One region of the Glutamicibacter sp. NPDC088483 genome, then DNA from elsewhere that is predicted to be linked to it. Evidence: predicted binding sites of a transcription regulator. Region 1 holds the regulator's gene; the other holds the start of a gene.
The links. Region 1 encodes HspR, which represses chaperone genes until heat shock. Its sites were predicted from a motif close to AAGTTGAGTCNNNNNGACTCAACTT; they were not measured.

Region 1 (7,662 bases):
TCAACGACGTCATCGCCGAGGCAGGCGTCAAGGTTTCGGACATCGCCCACGTGATCCTGGTTGGCGGTTCTACCCGCATGCCAGCCGTTGCTGAACTGGTCAAGGACCTGGCCGGCAAGGAAGCGAACAAGGGCGTGAACCCAGATGAGGTTGTCGCCGTGGGCGCAGCGCTGCAGGCAGGCGTGCTGAAGGGCGAGCGCAAGGACGTTCTGCTCATCGACGTCACCCCACTGTCCCTGGGTATTGAGACCAAGGGCGGCGTGATGACCAAGCTGATCGAGCGCAACACCGCGATCCCGACCAAGCGTTCGGAGACCTTCACCACCGCCGAGGACAACCAGCCTTCGGTATCCATCCAGGTCTTCCAGGGCGAGCGCGAGTTCACCCGCGACAACAAGGCGCTGGGCACCTTCGAGCTGACCGGTATCGCACCGGCTCCTCGTGGCATTCCGCAGGTTGAGGTCACCTTCGACATCGACGCCAATGGCATCGTGCACGTATCCGCCAAGGACAAGGGCACCGGCACCGAGCAGTCGATGACCATCACCGGTGGTTCCTCGCTGTCCAAGGAAGACATCGAGCGCATGGTCCAGGAAGCTGAAGCACACGCCGAAGAGGACAAGGCACGCCGCGAGGCCGCTGAGACCCGTAACGCCGCTGAGCAGGCTGCCTACTCCGTAGACAAGCTGATCAAGGACAACGAAGACAAGCTGCCTGAAGAGGTCAAGACCGAGGTCCAGGCTGACGTCGACGCCCTGAAGGCTGCCCTGGAGAAGCAGGACAACGACGACGAGGTCAAGGCCGCGTTCGAGAAGCTGCAGGCATCGCAGACCAAGCTGGGCGAGGCAATCTACGCCAACGCGCAGGCCGAGGGCGCCCAGGCTCCTGAGGGCGAGCAGGCACCGAACGCTGATGAAGACATCGTCGACGCCGAGGTCATCGACGAAGACGAAGCCGACAAGAAGTAAGGAGTTTAGGAATATGTCCGAGGCAAAGGACCAGAACGAGAACTCCGGCCAGGAGCCGGAGAACCAGCCAGAGGCCGCCAACGAGCAGCCAACCGCTGACGCCCTGGGTCAGGCCGAGGCGATCCTGAACGAAGCTGCTGCTGGCGCTGAAGCCGATTCGGCGCAGCCGGAAGAGGCCGGTGCGGTGGAAACCGAACTGCGCAACGACCTGCTGCGCCTGCAGGCCGAATACGTCAACTACCGCAAGCGCGTGGAACGCGACCGGGCCGTAGCGCGTGAAAACGCCGTGCAGTCCGTGCTCAACACCCTGCTTCCGGTGCTTGACGACATCGATGCGGCACGAGCCCACGGCGACCTCGCCGACGGCCCGTTCGCATCGATCGCCAACAAGCTGGATGGAATTCTGGCTCAGCATGGCCTGGAGCGCATCAACGAGGCCGGCGTGGAATTCGACCCGAACATCCACGAAGCCCTGCTTCGCCAGGCTGTTGACGAGATTCCAGCCGACCACGTGGGACAGGTGCTGCGCACCGGTTACCGCAAGGGAACCATCATCCTGCGTGCAGCTCAGGTGCTGGTAGCAACCGGCGAATAGCCACGAATAGCACAATCGATACTGCCCACTGCCGAGTCTTCGACAGTGGGCAGTGTCGAATTGGCACTGAAAGGATGGGGCCCTGATGGCAAGTCAGGACTGGATCGAAAAAGACTTTTACGCCATTCTGGGCGTCTCCAAGGACGCCAGCGAGGCGGACATCAAGAAGGCGTACCGCAAGCTTGCGCGCAAGTACCACCCGGATACCAACCAGGGTGATGCGGCCGCTGAAAAGAAATTCAAGGACATCTCCGAAGCCAACTCGGTGCTTTCGGACAAGGAAGAGCGCGAGCAGTACGACGCGATCCGTGCCATGGGCGGCGGAGCGCGATTCTCTGCTGGTGGCGGACCGGGCGGCCCCGGCGGGCAAGCCGGCTTCGAGGACATCTTCTCCAACCTCTTCGGAGGCGGCGGAGCGGGCCCACGTGGCCGCGGCGGGCAGCCGGACTTCTCCGACCTCTTCGGTGGTGGCGGCGGTTTCGGTGGCGGCGGCTTCGGCCAGAGCGCACCACCGCGCAAGGGTGCTGACCGCACGGCGAGCACCACGATTTCCTTCTCCGGATCAATTAAGGGCACCACCATTGGCCTGCGCGAGCAGAATGGCGAGGTCATTGACGTGCGCATACCGGCGGGCATCAAGGATGGCCAGTCGGTGCGCGTGCGCGGCAAGGGCCAGCCTGGTGCTGCCGGCAACGGCGACCTGCTGGTCAAGGTCAAGGTCAGCGAGCACCCGTTCTTCAAGCGCGAAGAGAACAACATCCGCATCCACGTGCCGGTGACCTTCGCTGAAGCGGTGCTTGGAGCAAAGATCCACGTACCGACCCTGGACGGGGATTCCGTTGCGGTGAAGGTTCCCGCTGGATCCAACTCCGGGCGCACCTTGCGTCTGAAGGGCCGCGGCGTGAAGACCTCCAAGGCCACCGGCGATCTGCTGATCGTCCTGGATGTCGCGATTCCGCAGAACCTCTCGGATGCTGCAAAGAAGGCCGTGGAGGACTTCGCATCAGCCACCGAGGGCGAGGATCCACGAGTGGATTTGGCTGCCAAAGCCAAGCTCTGAACCCAATAGGCTGTCTTCCCTGCCCCCTCATCGAATTGGCTGGGCAGGGAAGATAGACTCGAAGTCAATAGGGACCGAATCCAAGGTCCTTGCAGAAAGGTGGTAGAAGCAACGTGAACGGGGAGTACCTGCGACCTGTCTTCGTCATTTCCGTCGCCGCGCAACTTGCAGACATGCATCCGCAGACGCTGCGCCAGTATGACCGCATTGGTTTGGTTTCGCCCAGCCGCCAGAGCGGAAAGCAACGCCGCTACTCGCAGCGCGACGTATCGCTGTTGCGCCAGGTGCAGGCCTTGAGCAAGGAAGGCGTCTCGCTCGAGGGCATCAAGCGCATCCTGGACCTGCAAGATCAAGTCGCCTATCTGCAAACCGAAGTCAATGGGCTTCGCCAAGAACTTTCCGCCGTACGCCAGGGCCAATCTCGCATCTTCGCTGCGGGTACCGCTGGAGGCGACATCGTTTCGTTGGCTAGGGGCATGCGCCCTGAACGCCGTGAACCGACCGTGACGCTGTTTACCGCGCGCCGCGCTATCGGACGCTAGATCCGTCCGTGCCGGGCCAAGCGCGCTTCCAATTGGGTGCGCACGGCAGGCCATTCGTGCGGGAGTATTGAGAACACCACCGTATCGCGCAGGGTACCGCTCTTTGGATCATATTTGTGATTGCGCAGCACGCCATCCTGCTTGGCGCCGAGCCGTGCAATCGCGGCGCGTGAAGCGGCATTGTGCCAGTGCGTGCAGAAAGCCACTGAATAGCAATCCAGTTCCTCGAAAGCCCGGCGCAGCAGCATGAACTTGGCAGCTGGATTGATCCCGGTGCCTTGGGCTGGCATGGCCAGGAACGTTGAGCCGATTTCCACGCGGTGATTTGCCGCGTCGATATTCAAGTAAGTCGTGGCCCCCACCGCTTTGCCGGTGGACAGGTCGATGATCGCAAAGGGAGCCATCTCGCCAGTTTCCTGCAATGCCAAGCGGCGCTGGATATCCAAGCGCTTGGATTCGGCCGATGGAGTGGTGGCAAACCACGCTTCATCCAACTGGCCGTTGGCTGCGAGCTGGATCAGATCCGGGGCGTGGTCCATTGACAATTGTTCTAGCCGCACCCCGGCATAGTCCATTCTCGGAGCTTGGGCGTAGTGCAGACTTTGCGCAGAAGAAGAGGCCATGGAATCCATCCTATGGATTCCATGGCCTCTTCAATGCTTTATTTCGGCGACTAGCCGATGCGGGTGTATGCCAGATCGAAGACCAGACGACCAGCCTTGAGCGCCTTGCCTTCGAAGCTGGTCAGGATCCGGCGCTCGAAACGCGGGGCCCAGCCACCCTGGGCATCGGTGAATTCTGGCTCGGGGTCGAAGCCTTCCATGCCCTCGCGGCGCACCTTAGTCAGGTTGCTCTCAGTGCCGGACAGATTGCCATGATGCTGGTTCTCGAAGTCCGGATGGGCTTCGAGGACTTCGCGCATTTGCTCGGCGTAGTTGGACCAGTCGGTGGCCAAGCGCAGGGTGCCTCCCGGCTTGAGCACGCGGGAGACCTTGTCGAGGAACGAGGCCTTGATTAGGCGACGCTTATGGTGGCGCGGCTTGTGCCATGGATCTGAGAAGAAGATCCAGATCTCATCGGCGCTGTTCTCGTCCAGCATGACATCCAGAACCTCTGGTGCATTGGCCTGCACTGCGCGGACGTTGGTGATGCCGAAAGACTCGACCTTCAGCATCAGCTGGGCCAGGCCCGGACGGTAGACCTCAACGGCGAGGTAGTTGCGCTCGGGATCATCTTTGGCGGCGTTGGCGATGCATTCGCCCAGGCCGGTGCCGATCTCCACGATCAGCGGTGCGGTGCGTCCGAAAGCCTCGGCAGGATCGAGCTGGAAGTCATCGGCAACCGAAGTGTCGGCGATCTTGCGGGGCGGCTCAATGACGTACTGATCGGCATTGCGCTCCCAGGCGCTGGCACGGCGGCCCTGCAGGCGGTTGCCGCGGCGCACGAAGGATACCGGCTCGGCACGGAAAAGGTCTGGGTTCCTAGGGGCAGTGCCGTGGGCTGGGCGCTGCTGCTCGCTCGATTCGCTCATGATGATTAATCCTAGCCGAGCAAGCTGCTTCGATGCTTGCCGAACGGTAGGGGATTGGACACCCCTAGAAGAAAATCGGGGGGATCCCCGATGGAGTAAAACAGGCAAAAGACAGAGAATATAACCATGACTGATTTAGTGCGCGGTATTCTCAACATTATTTGGCTGCTTTTCGGCGGCCTGTGGCTGGCCTTGGGCTACGTGTTGGCGGGCATCATCTGCTGCGTGCTGATCGTGACCATTCCATTCGGCATCGCCTCGTTCCGCATTGCCGGCTATGCGCTGTGGCCGTTTGGCCGCACCGTGGTCGACAACGGCCCGGTAGGCGCGTTCTCCACCCTGGGCAACATCATCTGGATCATTTTTGCTGGTATCTGGATTGCCGTGGGGCACGTGGTAACCGCGATCCCGATGTTCATTTCGATTATCGGCATCCCGCTGGGTATCGCAAACTTGAAGATGATCCCGGTTTCCTTGATGCCTCTGGGCAAGGTCATTGTGCCTTCGGACTATTTCATCGGCGGTGTTCGCCGCTAGGCAGCACCAAGACAGCGAATGGCTGCCAACCCTTGATGGGGTTGGCAGCCATTCGCTTTATGTACGAACCTGATCAGCTCTTGAGGTACTCATCGTGCTGGCGGTGCGCTTCGGCGACCTCGACACGGATCTTGTCCACGTCCTTGGCCTTGTCGCGGTACTTCTTTTCCATGCTTTTCACATACGCTTCTTCCTCCACCAAGGCGCGGTAGATGCGTTCGCGTTCGACCGCGTCCGAGGTGTAGCTCAGGTCGTTGTAGCTGTTGGCATGGCGGCGCAGGTTGCCGATGGCAGTCTGGGCCTTGCCTGCCTTGCTGAACAGCGAAGCGAGAATTGTCAGCAACAGGACGCCGATAATGACGCTCAGCGACAGGCCGGTGCTGATTTCAATGACCATCACGTGTTCGCCATCGTTGATGAATGGCAAGTTGTTCTCGTGCAGTGCATGCAGGATCAGCTTCACGCCGATGAATGCCAGGATTGCTGCCAACCCGTAGGACAGGTAGATCAAGCGGTCCAGCAATCCGTCGAGCAGGAAGTAGAGCTGGCGCAGTCCCATGAGCGAGAAGGCGGTAGCCGTGAACACGATGTAGACGTTCTGGGTGAGTCCGAAGATCGCAGGGATGGAATCCAGAGCGAAGAGAATATCGGTACCGCCGATGGCCACCATGACCAGCAGCATCGGAGTCAGGACCTTCTTGCCATCGATCTTGGTGAACAGCTTGTCGCCGTCATAGTTGTCGGTAGTGTGGAATAGCTTCTTGGCAATCCGGATGATGAAGTTGTTGGCCTCATCGGATTCGTCATCCTTCTTCAGCAGGTTGCCTGCGGTCAACAGCAGGATCAGGCCGAACAGGTAGAAGACCCAAGCGAACTGGTTGATCAGCGCCGCGCCGACAAAGATGAAGGCGGTACGTGCGATCAGCGAGAAGACGATGCCGAAGAGCAGGACTTTCTGCTGGTCTTCGCGGGGTACGCGGAAGCTGGCGATGATTATCAGGAAGACGAACAGGTTGTCGACCGACAGGGCCTTCTCGGTAATGTAGCCGGCAAAGTACTCGGCACCCATGTCGATTCCGCCGAAGACCAGCACCAGCACACCGAAAACGAGGGCCAAGCCAACATAGATGCTGGACCAGATGGCTGCTTCACGCAGCGATGGAACGTGGGCCTTGCGGATGTGGAAGAAATAGTCGAAGGCCAGAAGGGCGAGAATCACGACAATCGTGATTCCCCAAATCATAGGGGAAACTCCCATAGGGATTCCTGCTTTCGTAAGTAGCGCGCGAACGCATCTGAGTAAGTCTCTTCACCGACCCCGGGGCTGGCCGCAAAACCCGGCAGGACCATGAAGTCCTGCGTATTGACGGATTCAACGATTATGAATACTCCCTTACGTTCTACCAGCTTATCCTGATGCGATGCTTCTGGAAAAATCTTGGTCCGTGGATGTCATGATGATCTGTAATGTACTTTGTCTTTGTGCAGTTGGGTAGGCATCAATAGCAATTCGAAGAATGCAGTTCGCTTGGAGCAACGTGGGCCAGGGGCAGGAACTAGGCGTTGCTAGAGCGACTTGCGCATCTTGATGCTGGTGGTTTCATATCCAAGCGATTCATAGAGGCCGCGAGCGCTCTGGTTGAAACCGAACACATTCAGCCCCAGGGTACGTGCGCCGTGGGCACGGGCGTATTCTTCGGCCAAATTCATGGCCTGGCGTCCGAACCCCTTGCCGCGGTGCCCGGGGTCGACAACTATGTCCCAAACCCACCATGAAGCCGGATCACCTGAGGTGTCGTGGCCGATCCAGACATAGCCCACATCGCCGAAAATGCCATGCTCCAGGCTGAATACCGCATTGGTGCAACTTGGCAATCCGGTGGGAAAGGCCCGGGTCATGGTCCGGTCTGCATCTTCCTGCGCCTTGTGCTGGGAACTGCCAGCGGCAACAAGGTCCGATACGTACTCGGCGGTACTTCGTGCCATCCACGAATGGAATTCTTCAGCGGGAAGCGGGTGGAGTTCTAATGGCATGCCCGGAGTCTACCGGTTGAGGGCGGCACGCTATTTCCGCGCGGCCAGGATTTGTTCACGCAGGATATCTGCGTGTCCGCAATGCTGTGCCAGTTCACGCAGCATATGCAGCTGGATCCAGCGCAGCGGCAGCGGTCCACGCCGGTTGCCTGAGAAGACGTCATCCCCTGTTTTGCCTTCGACTGCTTGATGCGACAGTTCGATGGCTTGGGCATATTCGTGCCGAATCGAATCGATGGTGTCGGAAGCCTCCAAGTCGAATGATTTGCTGGGCGAAGAGGCAATGCCCAGCTCTGCACGGCTCCGGCCGGTGGCTGCTTCACCGAACCAGACCCGTTCCACGAAGATCGCATGTTTCACCAGCCCGAGCAGCGTGGTCTTGGATTCAACCAACT
Region 2 (7,662 bases), on a different contig from region 1:
GGCCTGCCTGAACCACAACGTTCACACCGAACTTGCTGGCCATGTCGGTCATCCAAGCACCGGTAGCCAGCACCACGTGATCCGTGGTGATTGAACGGCCTTCGGAACCGATGACGGTGACCGAGCCGCCATTGTCGCGCACATCGGTGACGTTGAAGGCTCCGATGATGTCGCCGCCGCGGGCGATGACGGATTCGGCCAGTGAATCCATGAACTTCGGCGGGTTGATGTAGCGCTGGTTCTTGATGGCTACGCCCGCAGCGACCTTATTGGACAGGGTCGGCTCGATGCCGCGCAACTCGTCGCCGGTGAGCAATTCGTAATCAACTTCGCCGCCGGTCTTCTCGATCATCTCGAATTCATGCAGCAGCGCATCGCGGTCGCTGAGCGAGGTGAATCCGGTCAAGAATGGATTTGCCGGCTTGGTCGGCTCCTGCACGCCCGGCCCTGCCGAAGTCGCCTGCGCGATTTCGTCGAAGGCATCCAAACCGGTTGCGCCGATTTCCGAGTAGACCCGCATGGCTTCTTCCCACTTCTTCGGGGTCGAGTGCCAGGCAAAACCGATCAGGAAGCGGAGCAACTTGGCATCGGCCTTCAGCGGAATGTACAGCGGGGATGCCGGGTCGAGCATCATCTTCAGGCCGTTCTTGAAAATTGCAGGCTCCGCGATGGGCAGGGTCAGAGCCGGGGTCAACCAGCCGGCGTTACCCCAAGAGGAACCGGACGCGACGCCGCCGCGATCCACGACGGTAACCTTAATGCCAGCTTCCTGCAGGTACCAAGCGGTCGACAGGCCAACAAAGCCAGCGCCTACAACAACGACATGATCTGGCACGCCTACTCCAGCCATGATCCACTCTCCTAGCATTTCGACGGCCTCTCCACACGAGCCCGCATGTCTTCACTGTCGCGCGATCCCCAGGGAAAATCAACGCGTCCTGACGATTCGACGGTGAGCGCCACCACACCGGCAGGAGGTTCGTGTTTCTTGCGGTAAATGATTGCCTATTCCGAACTTTCAACAAGTACTTCCTCCCGTACGGGCACTTTCCCCAGAGGCTGCATCACTATCGCCCATCGGGAACTTCGCCTCCAGCGCGTCCTGCGTAGACTGGAGAGAAGCGAATTACCAATCCCGCCGATCAGCCATTTCTAAGGAACTGCACCACACTCATGGCCTCACGTAAACCAGCCAAGAAGAAGCCTGCCCAGGGTCATCCAGCCCGCCGTTCCGGCGCCAGCAGCGTGCCTTTTGAATCCGAAGTGCGCCAAGCTCTTCAGCCATTCAAGTCCTCGCTCTTCCGCCACTTCCACGAAGAGGGCCAGGCAGCCAGCGAGACCCGCGCAGCGCTCGAAGGGCTCACTACCCTGCTGACCGTGCATGCCCAGTTGCGCCAGAGCGTTGACGTCAAAACCCTGGATCCGACGATTCTGGGTGAACAGCTGGGCCACTTGACGTCGCTGGGCAAGGAAGTTTCGGAAGCCAGCGCTGCGATCCTCAAGCATTACCTGACTTTCCTGGGCACGACCGCTAATTTCGGCGGAAGCGTGGATGACTTCAAGCAGACTTTCGAATTCCTCTCCCGCATGGCTGGCGATTCACCCATCGTGGCACCCTATCTCGAAGATGATGAGGCCAACGGCAGCCTCGAAGCGATGCCCTTCGTTTTTGCGGCTCGCGAGTTGATCAACTGGGTTGGCGAAGGCAAGCCGACCACCCCAGCTGGCGTACTCACCGGCGATACGCTGCAGGATGCGGCCAGCGCGCTGGGCCTGTTCGTCAAGGTCGATGAATCCGCCGGCGTTCCAGAGGATGCCCAGTGGGAGCCGGAAGACGGCACTGCCGTTTCTTCGCTAGCCGACATTCCACGCCTATCGGCATACTGGGACGCCCTGATCGGCACGGCCATGCTGCGCTACCAGGAACCGAACGCAACCCCAACCGAGTCGCTCAGCGATGCGCTGCTGGCATCCAGCGGACAAGGCGCCCGCTTGGTCAAGGAGCTGATTGCAGAGGTTCTCTACTCGCACATCCTGATCAACACCTTGGAGCAGCCGGGCAAGGCGCAGATCGCCGAGATGGTGGCCGGCGTGTTGAGCAATGCCGCATCATCGACACCGCCACGTGCCGAGTTCGCGTTGCAAGTTCCGACCGAAGATGACCTTCCCGCCGAGCAGCATCACCTGATTGCCAGCCTTGAGGAGGTTGTCCCCCAGGTCGAGTCCCTGCTGCGCGTCTTTGAACGCGAAGGCCTTGTCGAGATTAATGACGAGATCACGATTCCTGTGGTCTTGCGCTCTTCACTGGAACGAGCGCTGGCCAAGGTTTCTGATCATGTTTTGAAAGACACCCAAGAGGCAGAGGCTTCCGAGGCTTAACCACCAGCAACGGCAAAGGGTGCGAGAACTAATTCGAGTTCTCGCACCCTTTGCCGTTGATTCATCGACTAGCCGATGCGCGTGGCCAGCTCGGCGTCGTGCCACGGCAGGCGATCGAACCATGGGCCCCGCTTGGTTCGCCGGCCTTCACGGCCAAAGAATCTGCGGTTGCTTCTGCGTTGATCGCAGCATCTGCCGTCTTGCTATCAAAGCCGCCCTTAGGCTCCACGGCCAGGCCTTATTGTTGCCAAACAACCGTATCTGTCTGGGTACTCATGCGCTCTCGCTTCCCAGACAGGAAATGCTCTCCATAGGCGCAACACCCCGCCACGCAGGCCCATTCCGACCTGAGGTGTGAGGCAGAACGCAGAAACACGGGCTGGGTTTAAGTTATAAAAGGTACGTTGCATTACTGACAGACAACGGCGTGCGATGGGGGCACAGCGCCGATGAAAGATCAGTCCGTTTACGCAATGCAACGTACCTTTTAATCACCCTCGGATCCTTAGTGATGCCACTCGCAAAACACCACCAAGTACCTTCCCGGTGATCGGTCTTCACCGATACATGTCTAACTTATCGCGTCCTGCGAAAATCCGAAATCATACTTTAGTAGGAGGGTAGGGGTCAGAACGGGATGCTTGCGCGCAGTGCCCAAACACCGTTTTCGGAACTGGTTGCAAACTTTCCACCAAATGCACGCATCCTGTCACCCATGCCAATCAGGCCTGTCCCGCCTTCGGGCAACCCACTCGCCTTCTTGTCGAAATTCCCCATCTGATTAGTAATTTCCAGGATGCCCTCTGCCCCTTGGACCGTGAGTTCGAAGGTGCACTTCCCGCCCAAGGCACCGTGCTTTATCACATTTGTTGTACCTTCTTGCATGACCCGATAAATCGCAGTCTGTGCAGAACGGGGTAATTCGGAAATTTTCTCGTCAGTGGTGGAGCTCACCTCGAAATTTGCCTCTTTTAGCCTCTGAACGAAAAGTTCTGCACCCTGAAGCGCGTAAACAGTAGTAGCGGCCGGCTTATCAATGCCCTGGGACGAGGGATCTGCCATGGTCCCATCAGCCCTCAGGACATTGAGCATCAGGCGTAAATCGTGCAAAGTCTCAGTACTCAGTTTGGCGATGACATCCAGAGCTTCGAGGGCCTTCTGACCATCGTTTGCGAACTTCGCGGCCTTCGACTGCATGGCCACGACCGTGATGTCATGCGCGACAATATCGTGCAGATCCCGGGCAATGTTCTTTCGCTCCCGGTCGACAGCAAGACGAGTCTGCTCTTTGACCGTATGCATTTGCCGAAGAGCGAGCTCGTTCTTCTCGCGCAGCAAGTAAATATTCCTCGTTAAGAAGAACGCCATCGCCGTCAACGGGGCAATCCCGACAAGCAGAACCGCGTCTTGCCCGGACTGGATGCCGAACTGCACCATCCACGCTGCGGACAAGGTTAGGAATAAGGCCCTAACGCTCATGGCACTGGCCGTAGCTGCCAGCGCCGAAAAAATCATGAATGAAACGACAGTCCAGAAGAACAAGGCGCCGTCCGTGAGGAAGAAATAGGCAACTGCCACAAACAATCCGACGGATACGGCAACCCAGCGAAGACCAAGCGCAAGAATTGCGCACAGTCCTACGCCGAGCAACGCGCCTCGAACCGAAATATCCGACGAACCACTAAATCCGTCTTCCAGCAGAGTCACGAACTCACTACTGGAAACCGCGATCAGAACCGCAATACCAGTCCAAACAATGACACCCCGACCAGCGAAGAGCTTGGTCAGGGTGTCCTTTAGTCGTCCAGTCATATGCCGAATAATTCCCGGCTCAGATGATCAAGTCAAATAAACCGCGTTATGGGCAGGCGACGCCGTAGCGTTTGCAGAACCACTCCGAGAAGGCTGAGCCAAAGCCAGCAGGAGTAGCAACGTTGCCACTGCTGGAGACTGGAGAGCTCGCGGCAGATGCAGGAGCTGCCACGGCGGTCAATGGTGCCAGAACTAATGCTGCTACGGCCAGCATTTTCAAACCCTTCATAACAAACTCCACATCAGATCAACTTATATACTTTCAGGTGAACAGGCCAACATGAGGCCACCCGCATCGAATCAGAGGAATCAGATGGAACAAATAAAGGTCCTTATTGTCGATGATGAACCTCTAATTCGGCATGCGTTGGGCACAATCCTAGCAACAGACCCCGGAATTGTAACGGTTAATTCTGTTGAAAATGGACAGGCCGCCGTCGAGTATTGCAGCGGCAATCAAGTGGACGTTGTGCTCATGGATTTGCAGATGCCGATAATGGACGGGGTTAGCGCTACTAAAGCAATCAAATCTGCCGAAGACAGCCCCTCCGTGCTTGCCATTACCGCCTTTTCTTCTGACGACTACCTGGTTCCGGTACTGACCGCTGGGGCCAGCGGATACTTGGTAAAAGACTCTGAACCAGATGAAATTATTCATGCGATCCATGCCGTTCACCAAGGAACTGCAGCCATTTCCCCGTCGGTTTCTTCTGATCTAGTTTCTGCGGTTCGCGAAGCTTACCGGGATAATTCCCAAGACATTCAAGAACTGGCCTATGACTTGGGAATTACCAATCGGGAATTCGAGATTCTAAAACTGCTCGCACGCGGGCTAAACAATACCGAGATTTCAAGAACTCTGACTATTTCCGAAACTACGGTTAAAACCCATATGGCGAAGATTTTCGTTAAGCTGAATGTTCGCGATCGGGTCCAGGCTCTGGTTGCGGCCGCGCGTATGGGCCTTATCGAAATCCCCAAAGACTAGCGCCTGCTTTCCAGCTATTAGTGTGAAGTCAACCTCTTTGACACCTTGCCCGGCTGGTTCGGGAATATCTGCGCGCCATATGCGTTGAACATGAGCATAGACCGCTCAAGTTTCTATTAGGAGGCTCACTTGCCAGCATTTTTCGGCGCACCGTCAGATGGCTCGTTTGAGGAATTCCTCTCTCGATTCCTGTCTTCACGTGCTCAGGCAGCACGTCCCATCGACCTCACGCGCCTGCTTTCCGCCCGCACCCACGAAGCGGTAGCCACCGCGGCAGCGATTTCCCAGGAGCATGGCCACGACGAGATTGATTCCCTGCACCTCCTGATGGCTCTGCTGCGCACCGAACCAGTCGGCGAGCACCTGACCGCCATGGGTATCGACATCGAGGCTTTGAGTGCAGATGCCATCGCGCGCATGCCCAAGTCCCAGGAGAAGGGCGAGAAGCCATCCCACCTATCGTCGGCAGCTCAGCGCAGCCTCTTTGACGCCTATCAGGTTGCTCGTAACTACGGTTCGACCTACATCGACCCTGATCATCTTTTCCTGGCCTTCGTTTTCAACCCGGAATCTCCGGTCAGCCAGCTCCTGGCGCAGCACGGCATCACCGGCCAGTCTTTGCAGCAAGCCGCCATGGAGCAGGCCCAGCGTGGCCAAAACGATGCCCAGAACCAGTCCGATTCCGAGTCCGACGTGTCCATGCTCGAACGCTACGGAACCGATCTGACCCTGCTGGCCTCCGACGGCCAGATTGATCCGGTGATCGGACGCAAGGAGGAACTGGATCAGGTTATTGAAATCCTGGCCCGTCGCACCAAGAACAACCCTGTGCTGATTGGCGAGGCAGGCGTGGGCAAGACCGCCATTGCCGAAGGACTGGCCCGCGCCATCATCGATGACCAGGTACCAGCCCAACTGCGCAATGCAGCCCTGATCTCCATTGATCTTCCGGGCATGCTCGCCGGAACCCGCTACCGCGGAGATTTCGAGCAGCGGCTCACCGGCCTGCTCGACGAGGTAGCCGCAGCCGAAGGGCAGGTGCTGATATTCATCGATGAGATGCATCTGCTGGTCGGTGCAGGCTCTGGCGAGTCCGGCAATATGGACGCCGCAAATATCCTCAAGCCGCGTTTGGCGCGTGGCGAGCTGCACATGATCGGCGCCACTACGCTCGATGAGTTCCGCAAGGTGGAGAAGGACAGCGCGCTGGCTCGGCGCTTCGGCAAGGTTACTGTCGCCGAGCCGTCGGAGGAAACGGCGCTGGCCATTTTGGACGGCCTGCGCGAATCCTACGAGGATCACCACCAGGTGCAGTACACCCCCGAAGCGCTCAAGGCCGCGGTGACGCTCTCTGCCCGCTACTTGAACGACCGCCAGCTTCCTGACAAGGCCATCGACTTGATCGATATCGCCGGTGCCCGGCGGTCCATCGCTGCTGGAGATGCCGAGGATGTGCAGTCCCTGCGTGCCGAATTGGTAGACGCCGAGCGTGAGAAGTCACGCGCTATCGGCGAGGAACGATTCGAAGAAGCTGGCGCATGGCGTGACCACATCGTGGAAATGACCGCGCGCATCAAGGCTGCTGAGGAGGCCGGCGATGCAGGGGTCACCCGGGTAGTGGATGAGAAGCAGATTTCGGAAGTGATCTCCCGATCCACCGGCATCCCCACCTCGCGCATCTCGGGAGATGACAAGGCACGCTTGGCTTCGCTGGAAGATTCCCTGCATGCTTCGGTCATCGGCCAGCACGATGCCGTTGCCGCTGTGGCACGCGCCGTGCGTCGCAACCGTACCGGAATGTCGCCAGCAGGTCGCCCCATCGGCTCGTTCCTTTTCCTGGGTCCCACCGGCGTCGGAAAGACCGAACTGGCCAAGGCCCTGGCTGCAAACCTCTTCGGTTCGGCCGAATCGCTGGTTCGCGTCGATATGAGCGAATACGGTGAGAAGCACACCGTGGCGCGCCTGATTGGCGCACCTCCGGGGTACATCGGCCATGACGAGCCCGGCCAGCTGACCGAGAAGATCCGCCGCAACCCGTACTCGGTCGTGCTGCTCGATGAAATCGAGAAGGCCCACCCGGACGTGTTCAACGTGCTGCTGCAGGTACTCGATGACGGCCGGTTGACCGACTCAGCCGGGCGCACTGTCGATTTCTCCAACACGCTGATCCTGATGACCAGCAACCTGGGCGGCGAGTACTTGGCCAACAAGGCCGGAAACTTCGGTTTCACCTCCGCCAATGCCACCAGCGAGGCTGGAGAAATCCGGGCCAAGGTCATGGGCAAGGTACGCGAGTTCATGCGCCCAGAGTTCCTGAACCGGCTGGACGAGGTACTGCTGTTCTCCAAGCTCTCGCAGTCCGAGATTGGCCAGATCGTCAAGCTGGTCATCGCCGAGACCGAAGCTCGCTTGGTGGACCAGGAGCTGAAGCTGGAGGTGAGCGACGCTGCCGTGCAGTGGCTGGCAAACGAAGGCTACGACCC

Region 2: the regulator HspR is predicted to act here: its motif matches at 5,267-5,291, upstream of ACIP6G_RS15630 (ATP-dependent Clp protease ATP-binding subunit).

The regions. Positions count from the first base shown of each region.
Region 1 is NZ_JBIVMP010000001.1:735,044-742,705, reverse strand. Features, by position in the region: gene dnaK (molecular chaperone DnaK) at 1-968, shown strand, start outside; gene ACIP6G_RS03605 (nucleotide exchange factor GrpE) at 982-1,563, shown strand; gene ACIP6G_RS03600 (DnaJ C-terminal domain-containing protein) at 1,649-2,623, shown strand; gene ACIP6G_RS03595 (heat shock protein transcriptional repressor HspR) at 2,737-3,165, shown strand; gene ACIP6G_RS03590 (GNAT family protein) at 3,162-3,788, opposite strand; gene trmB (tRNA (guanosine(46)-N7)-methyltransferase TrmB) at 3,839-4,696, opposite strand; gene ACIP6G_RS03580 (YccF domain-containing protein) at 4,823-5,233, shown strand; gene ACIP6G_RS03575 (TerC family protein) at 5,307-6,491, opposite strand; gene ACIP6G_RS03570 (GNAT family N-acetyltransferase) at 6,800-7,267, opposite strand; gene ACIP6G_RS03565 (DinB family protein) at 7,298-7,662, opposite strand, start outside.
Region 2 is NZ_JBIVMP010000007.1:186,702-194,363, reverse strand. Features, by position in the region: gene ACIP6G_RS15650 (FAD-dependent oxidoreductase) at 1-850, opposite strand, end outside; gene ACIP6G_RS15645 (hypothetical protein) at 1,174-2,379, shown strand; gene ACIP6G_RS15640 (histidine kinase) at 3,007-4,191, opposite strand; gene ACIP6G_RS15635 (response regulator transcription factor) at 4,505-5,179, shown strand; gene ACIP6G_RS15630 (ATP-dependent Clp protease ATP-binding subunit) at 5,309-7,662, shown strand, end outside.